DNA from 4 places in the Kosakonia sp. SMBL-WEM22 genome. Region 1 is predicted to be linked to each of the others. Evidence: predicted binding sites of a transcription regulator. Region 1 holds the regulator's gene; each other region holds the start of a gene.
What was found. Region 1 encodes LexA, which represses DNA repair genes until DNA is damaged. Its sites were predicted from a motif close to TNCTGTATGTACATACAGNA; they were not measured.

Region 1 (4,283 bases):
GGCTCTCTTTCTCTTTCGTCGCGCCGCGTAGCTCTTTGGCGTAGGTACCGACCTCCATCACATGCTCGTAGCCGATATAGATTGGTACCAGCGTGATGGGGCGCGTACCGCCGCGCAGCATCGCCTGAATGGTCATCGACAGGGTGCCTGTTTTCGGATCGAGCAGGCGCCCGGTGCGCGAGCGGCCGCCCTCAACGAAATATTCCACCGAATAACCGCGGCTGAAGAGCTCGCCTAAATATTCACGGAACACCGTCGAGTAGAGCTTATTGCCTTTAAAAGTACGGCGAATAAAGAAGGCGCCAAGACGGCGGAAAACCGGACCGGCGGGCCAGAAGTTGAGGTTGATCCCGGCTGCAATGTGCGGCGGCACCAGACCCTGGTGATACAGCACATAGGAGAGCAGCAGGTAGTCCATGTGGCTGCGGTGGCAGGGGACATAGACAATTTCGTGGCCTTCATGCGCCAGCTGACGAACGCGCTCGGCGTTGTGCACGTTGATCCCCTGATAGAGCCGGTTCCACGTAAAGCCGAGGATACGGTCAGTCAGGCGAATCATCTCGTAAGAGAAGTTAGCGGCAATCTCTTCCATCAGCGCGATAGCGTTTTGCTGCGCCTTATCATGGGAGATCTTTTTGCTGCGTGCTTCATCTTCCACCGCACGGGCAATCGCTTTCGACGACAGGAGCTTATTGAAGAGATCCTGACGCGCGGGCAGACGTGGGCCAACAGCGGCCAGACGCTGGCGTGCGAAGTGCATACGTGCCACGCGAGCCAGTTTTTGCGCGATGATCTTATCCGTACCGTGTTCGGTCGCCATGCGGCGCAGCGAAACGGGCGGGGAGAAGCGCACAAAGCTGTCGCGACCAAGCCACGAAACAGCGAAGAATTTCTGAATACCGTTGAGCATGCGCAACGGCGGATTGATTTCACCCTTTTCACGCCCTGGCGAGCGACCGAACATCACTGATACCGGCACCATCTGCACATCCAGATCGGGATGGCTACGGTGTAAATCCAGGTAGTCATGGAACAGTTTTATCGACTCTTCTTTCGGCGTGTAATAGGTAAATACGCGCGGGCCGCCGTGAATGAACACATAGCGTGGCAGCAGCGCGCCATCGATCTCCAGTGGTTCGAGGGGATCGGGTAATTCATGCGCCAGGCACTGCTCGCGCAAGGTCATTAAGTCTGCCTTTGAGTTATAAGGCAGCACATACATAATAGGTCGTGATGTGTCGAGCCCCAGTTCCTGTGCAGGTTCTGCGGGGATCGATTTACTTTTTACCAGCACGCTTAATGGTAAGTTCAGTAATTTGTAGTAAATTCGTGGCCAGCCGGACATAAAGGGTGTAAAGCCTCTGGTTATTAATAGTGCCATTGCGCCGCAAGAATATCAGAAAGCACGCATAATTTCTGTGGTACCGCTGCGTGTACCACTACTCATTGACGCTTAATAGTTAAAAAGGTTCTTTTCATGGCCAATAATACCACCGGTTTTATCCGGATCATTAAAGCCGCAGGATATTCGTGGAAAGGTGTACGCGCAGCCTGGATCAATGAAGCTGCTTTTCGCCAGGAGGGCGTAGCTGTTGTTGTGGCTATTATTATTGCTGCATTTTTGGATATAGATGTCATTACTCGCGTCCTGCTTATTGGCTCGGTCACGCTGGTGATGATTGTCGAAATCCTCAATAGCGCTATCGAAGCGGTTGTGGACCGTATCGGCCCTGAATTCCATGAGCTTTCCGGCCGGGCAAAGGATATGGGCTCGGCAGCGGTGCTGATGACAATTTTACTGGCGCTCTTTACCTGGATCTCGCTTCTTTGGTCACATTTTCGATAGCGTTTCCATAATTCGATAACGCTCTGGTTTTTTGCTTAAATGTGGTTTCAAAATCGCCGTTGACTGTATATACTCACAGCATAACTGTATATACACCCAGGGGGCGGGATGAAAGCATTAACGGCCAGGCAGCAAGAGGTGTTCGATCTGATTCGCGATCGCATCACCCAAACCGGTATGCCACCGACGCGTGCGGAAATCGCACAGCAATTGGGGTTCCGTTCCCCAAATGCAGCCGAAGAACACCTTAAAGCGCTGGCGCGCAAAGGGGTGATCGAAATCGTATCTGGCGCATCGCGCGGTCTTCGCCTGCTGCTGGAAGAGGAAAACGATGCCGGTCTACCGCTGATTGGTCGCGTCGCTGCGGGTGAGCCGCTGCTGGCGCAGCAGCATATCGAAAGCCACTATCAGGTCGATCCAAATCTCTTTAAACCCCATGCTGACTTCCTGCTGCGCGTTAGCGGGATGTCGATGAAAGATATCGGTATCATGGATGGCGACCTGCTGGCGGTACATAAAACGCAGGATGCGCGTAACGGTCAGGTTATCGTTGCCCGTATCGAAGATGAAGTGACGGTGAAACGCCTGAAAAAACATGGCAACACCGTTGAACTGCTGGCAGAAAACAGCGACTTCTCGCCGATCGTGGTCGATTTGCGCAAACAGAACTTCACCATTGAAGGGCTGGCGGTCGGCGTGATCCGTAACGGTGAATGGCTGTAAAGCCTCTTTTCTTTGCTGTGGCGCCACGTTGCGCGCCGCAGCGCCACGCTTCTCCTCTTTAATGTAATGATGTTCACGCTATGGCGCTGTTAACCGCATCCGACAAAGCTCTGTGGCGGCTTGCGCTGCCGATGATTTTATCCAATATTACCGTTCCACTGCTGGGCTTAGTCGATACGGCAGTAATCGGTCATCTGGATAGCCCCGTCTACCTCGGCGGCGTGGCGATTGGTGCAACGGCAACCAGCTTCCTCTTTATGCTGCTGCTGTTTCTGCGTATGAGCACCACCGGGCTGACCGCCCAGGCATTCGGTGCGAAAAATCCCTCAGCGCTGACGCGTGCGCTTGTGCAGCCTCTGCTGCTGGCGCTCGGCGCGGGTGCTGCCATCGCGTTGTTACGCTCGCCGCTAATCGACCTGGCGCTGCACATTACCGGCGGCAGCGAGGCGGTGCTGGCGCAGGCGCGCCGCTTTCTTGAGATCCGCTGGCTTAGTGCACCAGCCTCGCTGGGTAATATGGTGCTGCTTGGCTGGCTGCTCGGCGTCCAGTATGCCCGCGCCCCGGTGATATTATTGGTGGTGGGTAACCTCTTCAACATCCTCCTCGACCTCTGGCTGGTGATGGGGCTGCATATGAATGTGCAGGGCGCCGCACTCGCCACGGTTATCGCGGAGTACGTCACCTTCTTTATCGGCTTGCTGATGGTGTGGCAGGTCTTACGCCGGCAGGCTATCTCGCTCTCAATGCTAACATCCGCATGGCGCGGCGGCGTTCGCCGTTTGTTGGCTCTCAACCGCGATATCATGCTGCGCTCGCTGCTGCTGCAACTCTGTTTCGGCTCCATCACCGTGTTGGGCGCGCGCGTTGGCAGCGAAACGGTCGCTGCCAACGCGGTGCTGATGATGTTTCTCACCTTTACCGCCTATGCGCTGGATGGCTTTGCCTATGCCGTTGAGGCCCACTCCGGGCAGGCTTACGGCGCGCGCGATGGCAGCCAACTGCTGCATGTCTGGCGTGCGGCCTGTCGTCAGGCAGGGTTTGTGGCGCTCGCGTTTGCTCTTGTCTACGCGCTGGCGGGCAGCATGATTATTGCGCTGTTGACCTCCATTCCTGAACTGCAGGCGGTGGCCGGACACTATCTTATCTGGCAGGTGGTACTGCCACTGGTGGGAGTGTGGTGCTATTTGCTCGACGGCATGTTTGTGGGCGCAACGCGCGCGGCTGAAATGCGTAACAGTATGGCGGTTGCCGCTGCCGGTTTTGGCCTGACCCTGCTGACGGTGCCGTTGCTTGGCAATCACGGTTTATGGCTCTCTCTTACGGTGTTCCTCGCGCTACGCGGTATCACACTGGCGCTCATCTGGCGGCATCACTGGCGCAACGGCAGCTGGTTCGCTAATGCTGAGGGTGCATAACGATCTGCGGTTTCGCCAGGAGTGAATGGTTAAAGATTCCGAATAAAAAACCGAACGCCGAATCCTTATCTACAATGATTAATACGTTCAGCACGCAAGAACGTCATTTTAACCGAACGATAAGGAGTCAATTATGAACAAAGACGAAGTCGGCGGTAACTGGAAACAGTTTAAAGGTACTGTTAAAGAGAAATGGGGCAAGTTGACCGATGACGATATGACCGTTATCGAAGGTAAACGTGACCAGCTGGTAGGTAAGATCCAGGAGCGTTACGGTTACGCGAAAGACGAAGCGGAGA
Region 2 (4,283 bases), 110 kb from region 1:
CGCCGCTTTCAGCGCGCTGTCGCGGTAAAAAAAGGTATTCAGCACGCGTTCAATTCCCGCGGCCACCATCGGCTTAAAGGGCATACGCACTCCTGTCAGAATTTGTAGCCACGGTGCAGGGCAACAATACCGGCGGTCAGGTTGTAGTAATCGACGTTTTCGAAACCGGCATCCTGCATCATCGCTTTCAGGGTGTCCTGATCGGGATGCATACGGATAGATTCAGCCAGGTAACGGTAGCTCTCCGCGTCGTTTGCCACCATCTGACCAATACGCGGCAGAACGTGGAAGGAGTAAGCATCGTAGGCTTTGCTCAGCGGCTCGATAACCGGTTTGGAGAACTCCAGCACCAGCAGACGACCGCCTGGCTTCAGCACGCGAAACATGGAGCGCAGCGCTTTCTCTTTGTCGGTAACGTTACGCAAACCGAAGGAGATGGTGATGCAGTCGAAGGTGTTATCCGGGAACGGTAGTGCTTCAGCGTTCGCCTGCACATATTCAACGTTGCCGATAACACCGAGATTGCGCAGCTTTTCGCGGCCCATCTTCAGCATCGACTCGTTAATATCCGCCAGCACAACCTGGCCGGTTTCGCCGACCAGACGAGAAAATTTTGCGGTGAGATCGCCGGTACCGCCCGCCAAATCGAGGACTTTCTGCCCACGGCGCACGCCGCTGCAATCGATGGTAAATCGCTTCCATAAGCGGTGGATGCCCATCGACATCAAGTCGTTCATTACATCGTATTTTGACGCAACCGAGTGGAAAACATGCGCCACCATATCGGCTTTATTTTCCTTGGCGACGGTCTGAAAACCAAAGTGTGTTGTCTCTTTTGAATCTTCCGCCATCTTAGTGCCTGCTATTTAAGGATTTGTTGATGAAGTGTATCAGATTGGACGCGATTGCCCTACGTTTCAACCGCCCGACGAGGCCTTCGCCGCAGCTTCTTCGCCCGACGTGGCCATATCTAATCCATTGTCTTGATTATGATCGTTAAACGCATCTTGTCCTGCCCGCAGACGAAATTCTTCGTCTTGCTCCTGCGCCTGTGCGGCCAGTTCCGGATTAATCTCGCGCTTGATCTCGACGCCAAGGCCACGAAATGCCTCAGTTTGCGCAAGCAGGTTGCCGCGCCCTGAGCTGAGTTTTTTCATCGCCTGGCGGTAGTTATCCTGCGCCTTCTCCAGGCTCTGGCCAATCGCGGTCATATCGTCAACAAAGAGGCGCATTTTGTCATACAGCCGGCTCGCCCGCTCTGCGATCTGCTGGGCGTTGCGGCTCTGGTGTTCGTAACGCCACAGGTTGGCAATGGTGCGCAGCGCGACCAGCAGCGTGGTCGGGCTGACCAACATAATGTTGTTTTTTAGCGCCTCGGTAATCAGCTCTGGCTGCCTGTCGAGGGCGATTAAGAAGGCGGGTTCCACCGGGATAAACATCAGGACGTAATCCAGGCTGCGCAGGCCGGAGAGCTGCTGATAATCTTTCCTTCCCAGCAGGCGAATGTGGCCACGCACGGAGGTGATGTGCTCCTGCAGCGCCGCTTCGCGGGAAAACTCATCCTCGGCGTTAAAGTAGCGCTCATAAGCCACCAGCGTCATTTTTGCATCGATCACCACGTCTTTGCCCTGCGGCAGGCGCACAATAACGTCCGGCTGCATGCGCGCGCGGCTCTCGTTCTCCATGCTAACTTGGGTCTCATACTCATGCCCTTCGCGCAGGCCGGAGGCTTCAAGCACGCGGGTCAGCACCACTTCACCCCAGTTCCCCTGGGTTTTGTTATCGCCTTTCAGCGCGCGGGTGAGGTTGATGGCTTCCTGCGCCATCTGGGCATTCAGCTGCTGGAGGTTGCGGATCTCATGGGCCAGAGTGTGCCGTTCGCGCGCCTCCTGTCCGAAGCTCTCCTGCACCTGGCGGCGAAAGCCGTCGAGCTGTTCGCGTAGCGGGGTGAGTAAGCCGTTAAGGCTCTGGCGGTTCTGTTCGTCAACGCGACGGTTGCTCTGCTCGAAAATACGGTTAGCGAGGTTTTCAAACTGCTCGCTCAGACGCTGCTCGCTGCTGTGCATCTGGCGCAGTTTCTCTTCTGCATGCAGTTGGGTAGATTCAAGCCGGGTGGTGACTTCACGCAGATCCGCTTCCAGCGAGCTGTTGATGTGTTGCAGGCTGCGCAGTTCGTTATTCAGCAGCTCGCACTCTTCGCGCCAGTGGCTATTCTGGGCAATCTGCTGGCGGGCGGCGCTCAGTTCACTGAAGACATCGCGCTGCTCGGCGAGCAGCTCCGCCTGCTGTTGCGCACCGCGCCAGCTTGCGGCCAGCCAGCCGACCAGTAACCCTGCCAGCGCCACGGCTGCCAGTACGATGATTGAACTCTCCATTCCGCTCCCTCTTCATCACTCACTCCGTCGGGATTGTGCTGTATAAACGTCCAGTTTGGAAGGGCTTTTCTGCGAGGCATTACGCATATAAAAAAGGCCGAACGCGTCGGCCTTGTAAATCTGGAAGCGGGATTACAGAAGTCGACGTGCAGCATCGACCACAATTTTCACCGCGTGGCTTTCAGTCTTCTTCATGGTTTCGGCGTTGGGGATCTCCTGCTGGGTGCGGTTAACGATCACCCCGGCAACCATCCCGGCGCGCAGCCCCTGGCTTGCACACATGGTCAGCAGCGTCGCGGACTCCATTTCATAGTTCATTACGCCCATTGACTGCCACTCTTCCATCGAGCCTTTAAAGCTTTTCACTACGCGGCCGGAGAAGGTGTCGTAACGCTCCTGGCCCGGGTAGAAGGTGTCAGACGAGGCGGTCACGCCGATATGTTTAGTCGCGCCAATCGCATCGGCCGCAGCCACCAGCGCCGTGGTGCACTCAAAGTCAGCCACCGCCGGGAACTCCATCGGGGCAAAGTGCAGGCTGGCACCGTCAAGACGCACGGAGGCAGTGGTGATCAGCACGTCGCCGACGTTGATATGCGGCTGGATCGCGCCGGTGGTACCGACGCGCAGGAAGGTGCGGATGCCCAGCTGCGCCAGCTCTTCAACAGCGATGGAAGTAGAAGGACCGCCGATACCGGTAGAACAGATGATCACTGCTTTGCCATCCAGCTCGGCGCGCCAGCTGGTGAATTCGCGGTGAGAGGCCAGCTTGACCGGCTTATCCATCAGCGCGGCGATCTTTTCCACTCGCTCCGGATCGCCAGGGACGATGGCCAGGGTAGCCCCTTGTAAATCGTTTTTAGTGAGGCCGAGGTGAAAAACATCAGACTTGGACATAACAGACTCCTCTGTGGTCGGTATTATCGGGGGGAGGTAAAACGGTACTTTACAGAAGCCACGCGCTTGTTTTCGTGACTGCTGTCACCATGAATGAAATTGATTGCAATCAATTTCCATAAAATAGTGATGCGCGTCACACTATCACGTTATGCCCGCTAACTCAGCAGCAAAGATAGCCTGCGCACGGCGATTGCGCATGGCCTGGTCTTCATGACTATAGTTAGGAGAGCGCTAATAAAGGGTAGGGAGAATCTCATGACCACCACCAAACAGCCGGGCTTTGCGCCGGCGGCTTCACCGCTTGCGTCAACCACGGTTCATACGCCGGAAGAGAGGCTGATCGCAGGCGAAACCTCCATTCCAACGCAGGGCGACACCATGCCCGCGTATCACGCCCGGCCAAAAGATGCCGAAGGCCCGCTGCCGATTGTGATCGTCGTGCAGGAGATTTTTGGCGTCCATGAACATATTCGCGACCTCTGCCGCCGGCTGGCGCTGGAGGGGTATCTTGCCGTCGCGCCGGAGCTCTATTTCCGCCAGGGCGATCCGGATGATTTTGCCGACGTTCCCACGCTCTTAAGCGGGCTGGTCAGCAAAGTGCCGGATGCGCAGGTGCTGGCCGATCTCGACCACGTCGCCAACTGGGCGGCGCGCAACGGCGGAGACGCCCATCAACTGCTGGTGACCGGCTTCTGCTGGGGCGGTCGCATTGCGTGGCTCTACGCGGCGCACAACCCGCAGTTGAAAGCGGCGGTGGCCTGGTACGGTAAGCTGACGGGCGAAAAAACCTTAAACTCACCGAAACACCCGGTCGATATCGCCACCGATCTGACCGCGCCGGTGCTCGGCCTCTATGGCGCGCAGGATACCGGTATTTCGCAGGAGAGCGTGGAGACGATGCGCCAGGCGCTGCGGGCGGCGAATGCCAATGCGGAGATCATCGTCTATCCCGAGGCGGGCCACGCGTTCAATGCCGATTACCGCCCGAGCTACCATGCGGAATCTGCCGCC
Region 3 (4,283 bases), 1.6 Mb from region 1:
TGTCGGGGTTGCCGGGGAATCAGACACCAGAAGCTCATCCTGTCAGAAAGTATGCCGACTATGGTAAACCATCGTGGACCATGTGCCGAAGAAAAACCGTGCCAGCTTACGGCGTCACACGCAAAAACAGGGGCTTAAAAATGATTTGTGTCACATTTCTTTGCAATTTTGCCAGGTAACGACACACGAAGTTCCGTACAAAGGACGCCCCTTTCCGAAGTATTGAGGATATTTCATTGAAACGCCGTTTGTTTGCTGCTTCATTGTTGGCGGTGAGCGTCCATTGCGCTCAGGCCGACGACCTCCCATTTGCCCCTCAGCCCCCGGCAGTGCAGGCCGGATCATGGGTCTTGATGGACTACACGACCGGGCAAATCTTAACTGCGGGGCATGAGCATCAGCAGCGTAATCCGGCGAGTCTCACCAAATTGATGACCGGCTATGTCGTCGACCGCGCCATTGATAGCCATCGCATCAGTGCCGACGACGTTGTGACAGTTGGTAAAGATGCCTGGGCGCAGGGCAACCCGGTGTTTGCCGGCTCGTCGCTGATGTTCCTTAAGCCGGGCGATCGCCTGACGGTGCGCGATCTAAGCCGCGGTCTGATTGTCGACTCCGGGAACGACGCCTGCGTGGCGCTGGCAGATCACGTTGCCGGCGGCCAGCCGCAGTTTGTGGCGATGATGAATGACTATGTACAGAAGCTGAACCTGCATGACACCCACTTTGAGACGGTACATGGCCTGGATGCGCCGGGGCAGCACAGCTCGGCCTACGATCTGGCGGTGTTATCGCGCGCCATTATTCACGGCGAGCCGGATTTCTATCATATGTACAGCGAAAAGAGCCTGACGTGGAACGGCATCACACAGCAAAACCGCAACGGGCTGCTGTGGGATAAAAGCCTGAATGTCGATGGACTGAAGACGGGCCACACCTCCGGTGCGGGCTTTAATCTGATCGCCTCAAGCGTGGATGGTCAACGCCGTTTGATCGCGGTGATCATGGGCGCGGACAGTCCAAAAGGGCGCGAAGAGCAGGCGCGCAAGCTGCTGCACTGGGGCCAGCAGAACTTCGACACGGTTGAGATCCTGCGCAACGGTAAAAAAGTGGGCAGCGAGCGTGTCTGGTACGGCGATAAAGAGCAGATTGCTGTCGGCACCAATGAGGATCGCTGGCTGGTGCTGCCAAAAGCGGAGCTGCAAAACATCAAAGCCAAATATGTGCTGGACAGCAAAGAGCTGGAAGCGCCGCTTGCCGCCCACCAGCGCGTTGGCGAGATCCAGCTTTATGACCGCGATAAAGTGATTGCCAGAATGCCGCTGGTGACGCTGGAGAGCGTCGGCAAAGGCGGGCTCTTCTCCCGGCTGAGTGACTACCTGCACCACAAAGGGTGATCGTCGTGCGGGCAGAGTGGCAGGCTTGCGAGTCTGCTCGCATAATTGACGCGTGCGGCAAGCCTGATGGTCGCCGGGAAGATATACTGTACAGACAAACAGTAACGCGCAGGAGGTCACGATGGGCTACAACGTTAAGCAGGTAGAGCAGCGCCGTATCGCCGGGTTTCATCTGGTGGGTCCGTGGGAAGAGAAGGTGAAGCAGGGCTTTCAGCAGCTTCTACTGTGGGTCGAGAATAACCAGATCCAGCCGCTGGAGTGGGTCAGCGTCTATTACGATAACCCGGACGAAGTGCCGCCGGAGAAGCTGCGCTGCGATGTTGCCATCACCGTCGATCGCGATTTCCAGGTGCCCGTTAACAGCGCCGGCGTTATCACCACCGACATTCCCGGCGGCCACTACGCGGTGATGAGCGCGCGGGTACACAACGAAGATTTTGAAGGCAGCTGGAATCTCTTTTTCGACGAGCTGTTGGGTGACAGCTCGGTGCAGATTGCCGCCGGGCCCTGTTTTGAGATCTATCACAACGACGGTAAGCGCGACGGTTTCTGGGACATTGAGATGTATATCCCCGTCGAGCCGAACGCCCACTAAAGGCGGGCGGGGCAAAAAGGCCGCGAGAGTGATGCTGGCGGCCTCTTTTTTTGTCCTGACAGGGCATCGGTGCGAAAAAATACCGCTACAATTGCGCCTCTCTTTTTAACCCGGAGCCTGGCTGTGCGTCGCGACAAATCCCTCAGCCCCTTTGAAATTCGACTTTATCGCCACTACCGCGTCGTACATGGCGTGCGCATCGCGCTGGCGTTTATCCTCACCTTTTTACTTATCCGCCTGCTTAATGTCCCGGAGGGAACCTGGCCGTTGATTACGCTGGTGGTGCTGATGGGGCCAATCTCCTTCTGGGGCAATGTGGTGCCGCGCGCCTTTGAGCGCATCGGCGGCACCATTTTCGGTGCGCTGTTGGGGCTGGTGGCGTTAAAGCTGGAGCTCTACTCACTACCGCTGATGCTTTTATGGTGCGCCGCCGCTATGTTTCTCTGCGGTTGGCTGGCGCTCGGCAAAAAGCCTTACCAGGCGCTGCTGATTGGGATCACCCTTGCGGTCGTTGTGGGGGGGCCAAGCGGCGATATGCAGACGGCACTGTGGCGCGGTGGCGATGTGATTATCGGATCGCTCCTTGCCATGCTCTTTACTGGCATCTGGCCGCAGCGCGCCTTTTTGCACTGGCGCATCCAGATGGCGAATTACGTCACGGCCTTTAACCGCGTCTACCAGGGCGGTTTCTCGCGCAACCTGGTGGAGCGGCCACGGCTGGAAAAGCATCTGCAAAAAATCCTCAACGATGTGGTGAAGATGCGCGGGCTGATTACGCCCGCCTGCAAAGAGACCCATATTCAGAAAGCGATATTCGAGGCGATCCAGACCGTCAGCCGCAATATGGTTTGTATGCTGGAGTTGCAAATCAACGCCCACTGGAGTTCGCGTGCCAGCCATTTTGTGATGATTAACGCCAGCACGCTGCAAGAGACGCAGCAGATGACGCAGCAGACGCTGCTCACCATCGCCCACGCGCTCTATGAGGGTAACCCGCAGCCGATCCTGGCGAACACAGAAAAGCTTAACGATATCGTCGCTGAACTGCGGCAGTTGATTGGCGAACATAAGGGCGACGCGGTGACAGAAACCTCGATTCACGGTTATGTCTGGCTCAGCATGGAGCTGGCGCGCCAGCTGGAGTTGTTATCGCATTTGATCTGCCGGGCGCTGCGCAAATAAACGGCTAATAATCGCCTCGGGCTGCCAGGTTGTTTCGATTCAGCTATATTTGCGGTTATGATAGCCAGCAGGAAAACTTATTGTCATATGCCACTGCTTTGGGTAGGTTTGCCTCTCAGGTGATGGCCTTAACGAATCCGAATCTCAATTAATCAGGGGTGTCAAAATGGAAACAACCAAGCCTTCATTCCAGGACGTTCTGGAATTTGTGCGTCTGTTCCGTCGCAAAAACAAACTGCAGCGCGAAATTCAGGACGTTGAGAAAAAGATCCGTGATAACCAGAAACGTGTGCTGCTGCTGGACAACCTCAGCGACTACATCAAGCCGGGCATGAGCGTTGAAGCCATTCAGGGTATTATTGCCAGCATGCGTACCGACTACGAAGATCGCGTGGATGACTACATCATCAAAAACGCCGAGCTGTCGAAAGAGCGCCGCGAAATCTCCAAAAAACTGAAAACCATGGGCGAGCTGAAATCGGTCGAACATAAAGCCGAGTAAGCGCCTGCGCGGTGAGAGCCTCGTCTCTCACCGTCTTCTCTTTTCACTCTCCTCCACTTTTCTCCCCCTATTTTTCTTTATCACCTATAAAAACCAGGCCTTTCTCTCTTTGCAGAGTGATAAAATGCGCCGCGCTGGATAAACATCGCGTCGTAAAACCGTCTGGCGCGGCACTTTCGTGATATTACCGGGCACATCAATCGGTGGCTGGCGCAGGCCGCCGGTGCGGTCTGGCTAGTGATTTCGGGAACTGGAGTGAAAATAAAATGATCAAGTTGTTCTTCGCCACATTGTCGTTTATCAGCCGCATTCCGGTGCCTGGCCGTTGGGTACAGGGGCTGGATGGGGCGGATTATGTGCGTGGGATCACCACTTTCCCGCTGGTCGGCCTGCTGCTCGGTGGCCTGAGTGGCCTTCTTTTCACGCTGTTGCACACCTGGTGCGGCGCGCCGCTGGCGGCGCTGTTGAGCGTGCTGGGGCTGGCGCTGCTGACCGGCGGTTTTCATCTCGATGGTCTGGCAGACACCTGCGATGGCGTTTTCTCGGCTCGCCGACGCGAGCGCATGCTGGAGATCATGCGCGACAGCCGGCTTGGCACCCATGGCGG
Region 4 (4,283 bases), 1.8 Mb from region 1:
CGATGCCTTCGCGGACATCCTGCGGCACCTTCAGCGCATCGCCCAGCGCATTGAGATAGCTGCGCTCCATAAAGTGATCGATGTCGATAACCGCACAGCTGAGGAAGTAGAGCTCCAGTGCCTCCTCCTCATTTTTGACACCCTGCGCCAGCCACGCTGGATCGAGAGGCTGCTCCAGCGCTTTCGCCACCAGCTCACGCCCCTGGGTTTCGATGCCCGCTTCGCGCAGCTGCGCTTCGATTGCCGCCTGTTCCTGCTCATCAATATGGCCATCGCTCTTCGCCGCAAAGACCAGTGCCACAATCAGGCGCTCAGTGCGCACGTCCAGCGGCGATTGCTGCTGGCCAAACTGCGGCTCGTCCTGATGGGTTTCACGGATGCGATCTTTGTATTTGTTCCACAGCACCGTGCCGGCCACCGCCCCGCCACCAACCAACAGCGCGCCGGTACCATATTTGGTGAGCAGTTTGCGCGATGATTTGTTGGCAACCAGCAGACCGGCAAGGCCGCCCAGCGCACCCGGCACCAGAAGCTTATTTAAGCCCTGGCCCTCTGCGGAGGAAGAGGATGGCGATGCAGCGCTTTTCTGCCCCAGCAGCGACTGTAGTTGATTTAACCAGTTCATTTTTTTCCCTCGCTTAACATCTTTGTCAGACAAGAGTAAGCGAGGGGGATGTCAGGAAGTGTCTGTATCTGGAAAGAATAGGAAAAGTAGGGTGCTACGGCTGAGGTGTGTACGCCGCGCTGCCCGCCGGGCAGTCGACCCTGACGCGATAATGTATATCGGCGCTTTTACCGCGTACGGTGAGCGGCACCGTCCACTTGTCACCCTTGCCGGTCACCTCTTGCGGATTAACCCATACCACCGGATCCGCCTGACCAATTTTTTTCTGATCATCCGCCCAACGCACAATGCGGTTTTGCAGATAGTCGCGCTTAACGCTGGCGGCGATGCCCTCAGCGTTAAGCCCTTCACAGGAAGGAAATTTCACGACCTTCTCTGCGGCAGCGTTTGCCGCCATGCTGCCCGCCAGCAAAAACAGACCGGTTACTACCCCTGCTATTTTCATGCTTATCTCCTGGTTAATATCCATTCAAAGCATGGTACAAATTACTGGCGGTGCAAGATCAGGCGACTTTAGCCCGCTTGCTGGCGCTTTTAATATCAACCGCGTCAGAGGATTGATCTGCAGCGGCTTTTGCCGGGGAAGCGCCCTCTTCGCTCTCTGTTCCAGGCAGTTTGCCGGATTTCAGAATACCGTTGAGCGCATCTTTTTGCTCGGCGAGCCACATCGCCATGCGTTCACGGGTCTCCTCTTCCAGAGCTACCGGACCGGTGCCTAACCAGTCACCCAGCACTTCCGCCAGGTCGAGCATTTTATCGTAAGCATCGGCTTCCTTTTTGCTGGCAAAAGACATCTTTTCCTCACCTTCGCGAATGACTACGTATTTAACTTCTACCGCCATGATGCAGCCTCGTCTTACTGTGTATTTGTACAGTATAATAGCGCGATGAAAAAACCACCGCAAGTGAAAAAGACAGACGCAAACGTTTTCGTTATACTGCGCCCACTTTTTTTCTAATGGTACTTCGCTATGACTCTTTTAGGAACTGCGCTGCGTCCGGCAGCCACGCGTGTGATGTTGTTAGGCTCAGGCGAGCTGGGCAAAGAAGTGGCTATTGAATGTCAGCGGCTCGGTATCGAAGTCATTGCGGTTGACCGCTATGCTGACGCGCCAGCGATGCAGGTCGCGCACCGATCCCATGTGATTAACATGCTTGATGGCGAGGCGTTAAAAGCGCTGGTCGCTGTGGAGAAACCGCACTTTATTGTGCCGGAGATCGAAGCCATCGCCACCGATGCGCTAATTGAGCTGGAGGCCACCGGTCAACATGTGGTTCCCTGCGCGCGCGCCACAAAATTGACGATGAACCGCGAGGGGATCCGTCGCCTTGCAGCAGAGGAGCTGCGGTTACCCACCTCGGCCTACCGTTTTGCCGATAGCGAAGAGAGCTTCCGCCAGGCGGTAAGCGAAATTGGCCTGCCCTGCATCGTGAAACCGGTGATGAGCTCTTCAGGCAAAGGGCAGAGTTTCATTAAATCTATCGACCAGCTGGCAACGGCGTGGGCCTATGCACAAGAGGGTGGTCGCGCCGGTGCTGGCCGCGTCATTGTCGAAGGCGTGGTGAAGTTTGATTTTGAAATCACCCTGCTGACTATCAGCGCGGTAGACGGCGTCCACTTCTGCGCACCCGTGGGACACCGTCAGGAGGATGGCGATTATCGTGAATCGTGGCAGCCGCAGCAGATGTCCGCCACGGCGCTTGAGCGCGCCCGGCAGATTGCCCGTGAGGTGGTGCTGGCGCTGGGAGGACATGGTCTTTTCGGCGTTGAACTCTTTGTCTGTGGCGATGAGGTGATCTTCAGCGAAGTCTCGCCGCGCCCGCACGATACGGGAATGGTGACGCTGATATCGCAGGATCTCTCTGAGTTTGCCCTGCATGTACGCGCCTTTTTAGGCCTGCCGATTGGCGCGATCCGCCAGTACGGCCCGGCCGCCTCTGCGGTGATTTTGCCGCGTCTGCACAGCCAGAATGTCACCTTTGATAATCTGCACCACGCCGTTGATGCAGGCGTGCAGCTGCGTTTGTTCGGCAAGCCGGAGATTGAAGGATCGCGCCGTCTGGGCGTGGCGCTGGCCGTCGCAGAGAATGTTGAGAGTGCGGTCGCCCGCGCCGTGGCCTCAGCCAACGCGGTGCAGGTTAACGGATAAAAAAAGCCCGGTGCGCATAGTGCGTCCGGGCTTGTTATCAGGCGGGTGTGATACCCGCCTGCTGATTACAGCTTCGCACCCTCAACGGCTTCGCGTGCCAGTTTGGTGATGCGTTCGTAATCGCCTGCTTCCAGCGCGTCGGCCGGAACCAGCCACGAGCCGCCGATGCAGAGCACGCTTTTCAGCGCCAGGTAGTCACGGTAGTTCGCCGGAGAGATGCCGCCGGTCGGGCAGAAACGCACCTGCGAGAAGGGACCGGCAATGGCCTGCAGCGCTTTGGTGCCGCCATTCGCTTCCGCCGGGAAGAATTTAAACTCTTTCAGGCCGTAATCCATGCCCAGCATCAGCTCGGAAACGGTGCTGATACCTGGGATCAGCGGAATGGTGCCTTCGGTTGCCGCTTTCAACAGCGGCTCGGTCAGCCCGGGGCTGATAGCGAACTGCGCGCCCGCTTCGGTAACTTCCGCCAGCTGCTGCGGATTCAACACGGTGCCAGCGCCGATAATGGCTTCCGGGACCTCTTTGGCAATGGCGCGGATAGCGTCAATCGCGCATGCGGTGCGCAGCGTCACTTCCAGGACGCGAACGCCACCAGCAACCAGCGCTTTCGCCATCGGGACAGCGTGCTCCAGTTTGTTTACCACGATCACCGGTACAACCGGGCCGGTCTTCAGGATGGCTTCTGCACTTGTTTTCCAGTTTTTCATCAATCTTTTCTCTCGCCAGAATAAAATCTTGTCGTCTTAAAAAGTGATACAGGTTGCGCCCTGCTCTGCGCCGGAGAGCTTCTCTCGCAGCGCGCCGAACATTTCACGGCCTGTGCCCACGCGCATCGCGCTAAGGTCAGGAATATGCGGCTGACGTGCGGCAAGTTCGTTGTCAGCAACCAGCAGGGTCAACTCACCTGTCTGCCCGTTAACCCGGATAATGTCGCCATCACGCACTTTTGCCAGCAACCCACCATCATAAGCTTCGGGTGTCACATGGATTGCCGACGGCACTTTACCTGATGCCCCTGACAGCCGTCCATCGGTAACTAAGGCAATTTTGAAACGGCGGTCCAATAATACACCAAGTGGCGGCATCAGTTTATGTAATTCTGGCATACCATTGGCTTTCGGCCCCTGATGACGCACCACCACTACACAATCGCGATCCAGCAGACCTGCTTCAAAGGCCGGTAATACGTCATGCTGGCTCTCAAACACCACCGCAGGCGCTTCAATGACCTGGTTCTCTACCGGCACGGCGGAGGTTTTCATCACCGCGCGCCCGAGGTTGCCACTCAGCACTTTGGTGCCGCCATGCTGTGAAAAAGGGTTATCGATGGTGGCGATAATCGAATCATCCAGCGACGCGGTAGCGCCTTCACGCCAGTCGAGCTCGCCATTGTTGAGCCACGGCTCCTGGGTGTAGCGCGTCAGGCCGAAACCGGCCACGGTGTTCACCTCTTCATGCAGTAGACCGCCCTTCAGCAGTTCGCGCATCAATACCGGCACACCGCCCGC

Region 2: rmuC (DNA recombination protein RmuC) is a predicted target of LexA. The motif match lies at 2,412-2,431, and genes of this name have one in related genera.
Region 3: sbmC (DNA gyrase inhibitor SbmC) is a predicted target of LexA. The motif match lies at 1,482-1,501, and genes of this name have one in related genera.
Region 4: HF650_RS13830 (YebG family protein) is a predicted target of LexA. The motif match lies at 1,483-1,502, and genes of this name have one in related genera.

What each region holds. Positions count from the first base shown of each region.
Region 1 is NZ_CP051488.1:4,695,692-4,699,974, reverse strand. Features, by position in the region: gene plsB (glycerol-3-phosphate 1-O-acyltransferase PlsB) at 1-1,345, opposite strand, end outside; gene HF650_RS22700 (diacylglycerol kinase) at 1,478-1,846, shown strand; gene lexA (transcriptional repressor LexA) at 1,955-2,569, shown strand; gene dinF (MATE family efflux transporter DinF) at 2,650-3,984, shown strand; gene HF650_RS22685 (CsbD family protein) at 4,118-4,283, shown strand, end outside.
Region 2 is NZ_CP051488.1:4,805,876-4,810,158, forward strand. Features, by position in the region: gene HF650_RS23185 (SCP2 domain-containing protein) at 1-84, opposite strand, end outside; gene ubiE (bifunctional demethylmenaquinone methyltransferase/2-methoxy-6-polyprenyl-1,4-benzoquinol methylase UbiE) at 96-851, opposite strand; gene rmuC (DNA recombination protein RmuC) at 918-2,375, opposite strand; gene udp (uridine phosphorylase) at 2,508-3,269, opposite strand; gene HF650_RS23205 (dienelactone hydrolase family protein) at 3,528-4,283, shown strand, end outside.
Region 3 is NZ_CP051488.1:3,124,792-3,129,074, reverse strand. Features, by position in the region: gene sbcB (exodeoxyribonuclease I) at 1-27, opposite strand, end outside; gene dacD (serine-type D-Ala-D-Ala carboxypeptidase DacD) at 237-1,397, shown strand; gene sbmC (DNA gyrase inhibitor SbmC) at 1,519-1,992, shown strand; gene HF650_RS15100 (FUSC family protein) at 2,116-3,174, shown strand; gene HF650_RS15095 (DUF496 family protein) at 3,341-3,676, shown strand; partial or broken gene HF650_RS15090 (bifunctional adenosylcobinamide kinase/adenosylcobinamide-phosphate guanylyltransferase) at 3,833-3,946, shown strand; gene cobS (adenosylcobinamide-GDP ribazoletransferase) at 3,943-4,283, shown strand, end outside.
Region 4 is NZ_CP051488.1:2,895,438-2,899,720, forward strand. Features, by position in the region: gene HF650_RS13820 (tellurite resistance TerB family protein) at 1-625, opposite strand, end outside; gene yebF (protein YebF) at 720-1,022, opposite strand; gene HF650_RS13830 (YebG family protein) at 1,129-1,467, opposite strand; gene purT (formate-dependent phosphoribosylglycinamide formyltransferase) at 1,597-2,775, shown strand; gene kdgA (bifunctional 4-hydroxy-2-oxoglutarate aldolase/2-dehydro-3-deoxy-phosphogluconate aldolase) at 2,841-3,482, opposite strand; gene edd (phosphogluconate dehydratase) at 3,519-4,283, opposite strand, start outside.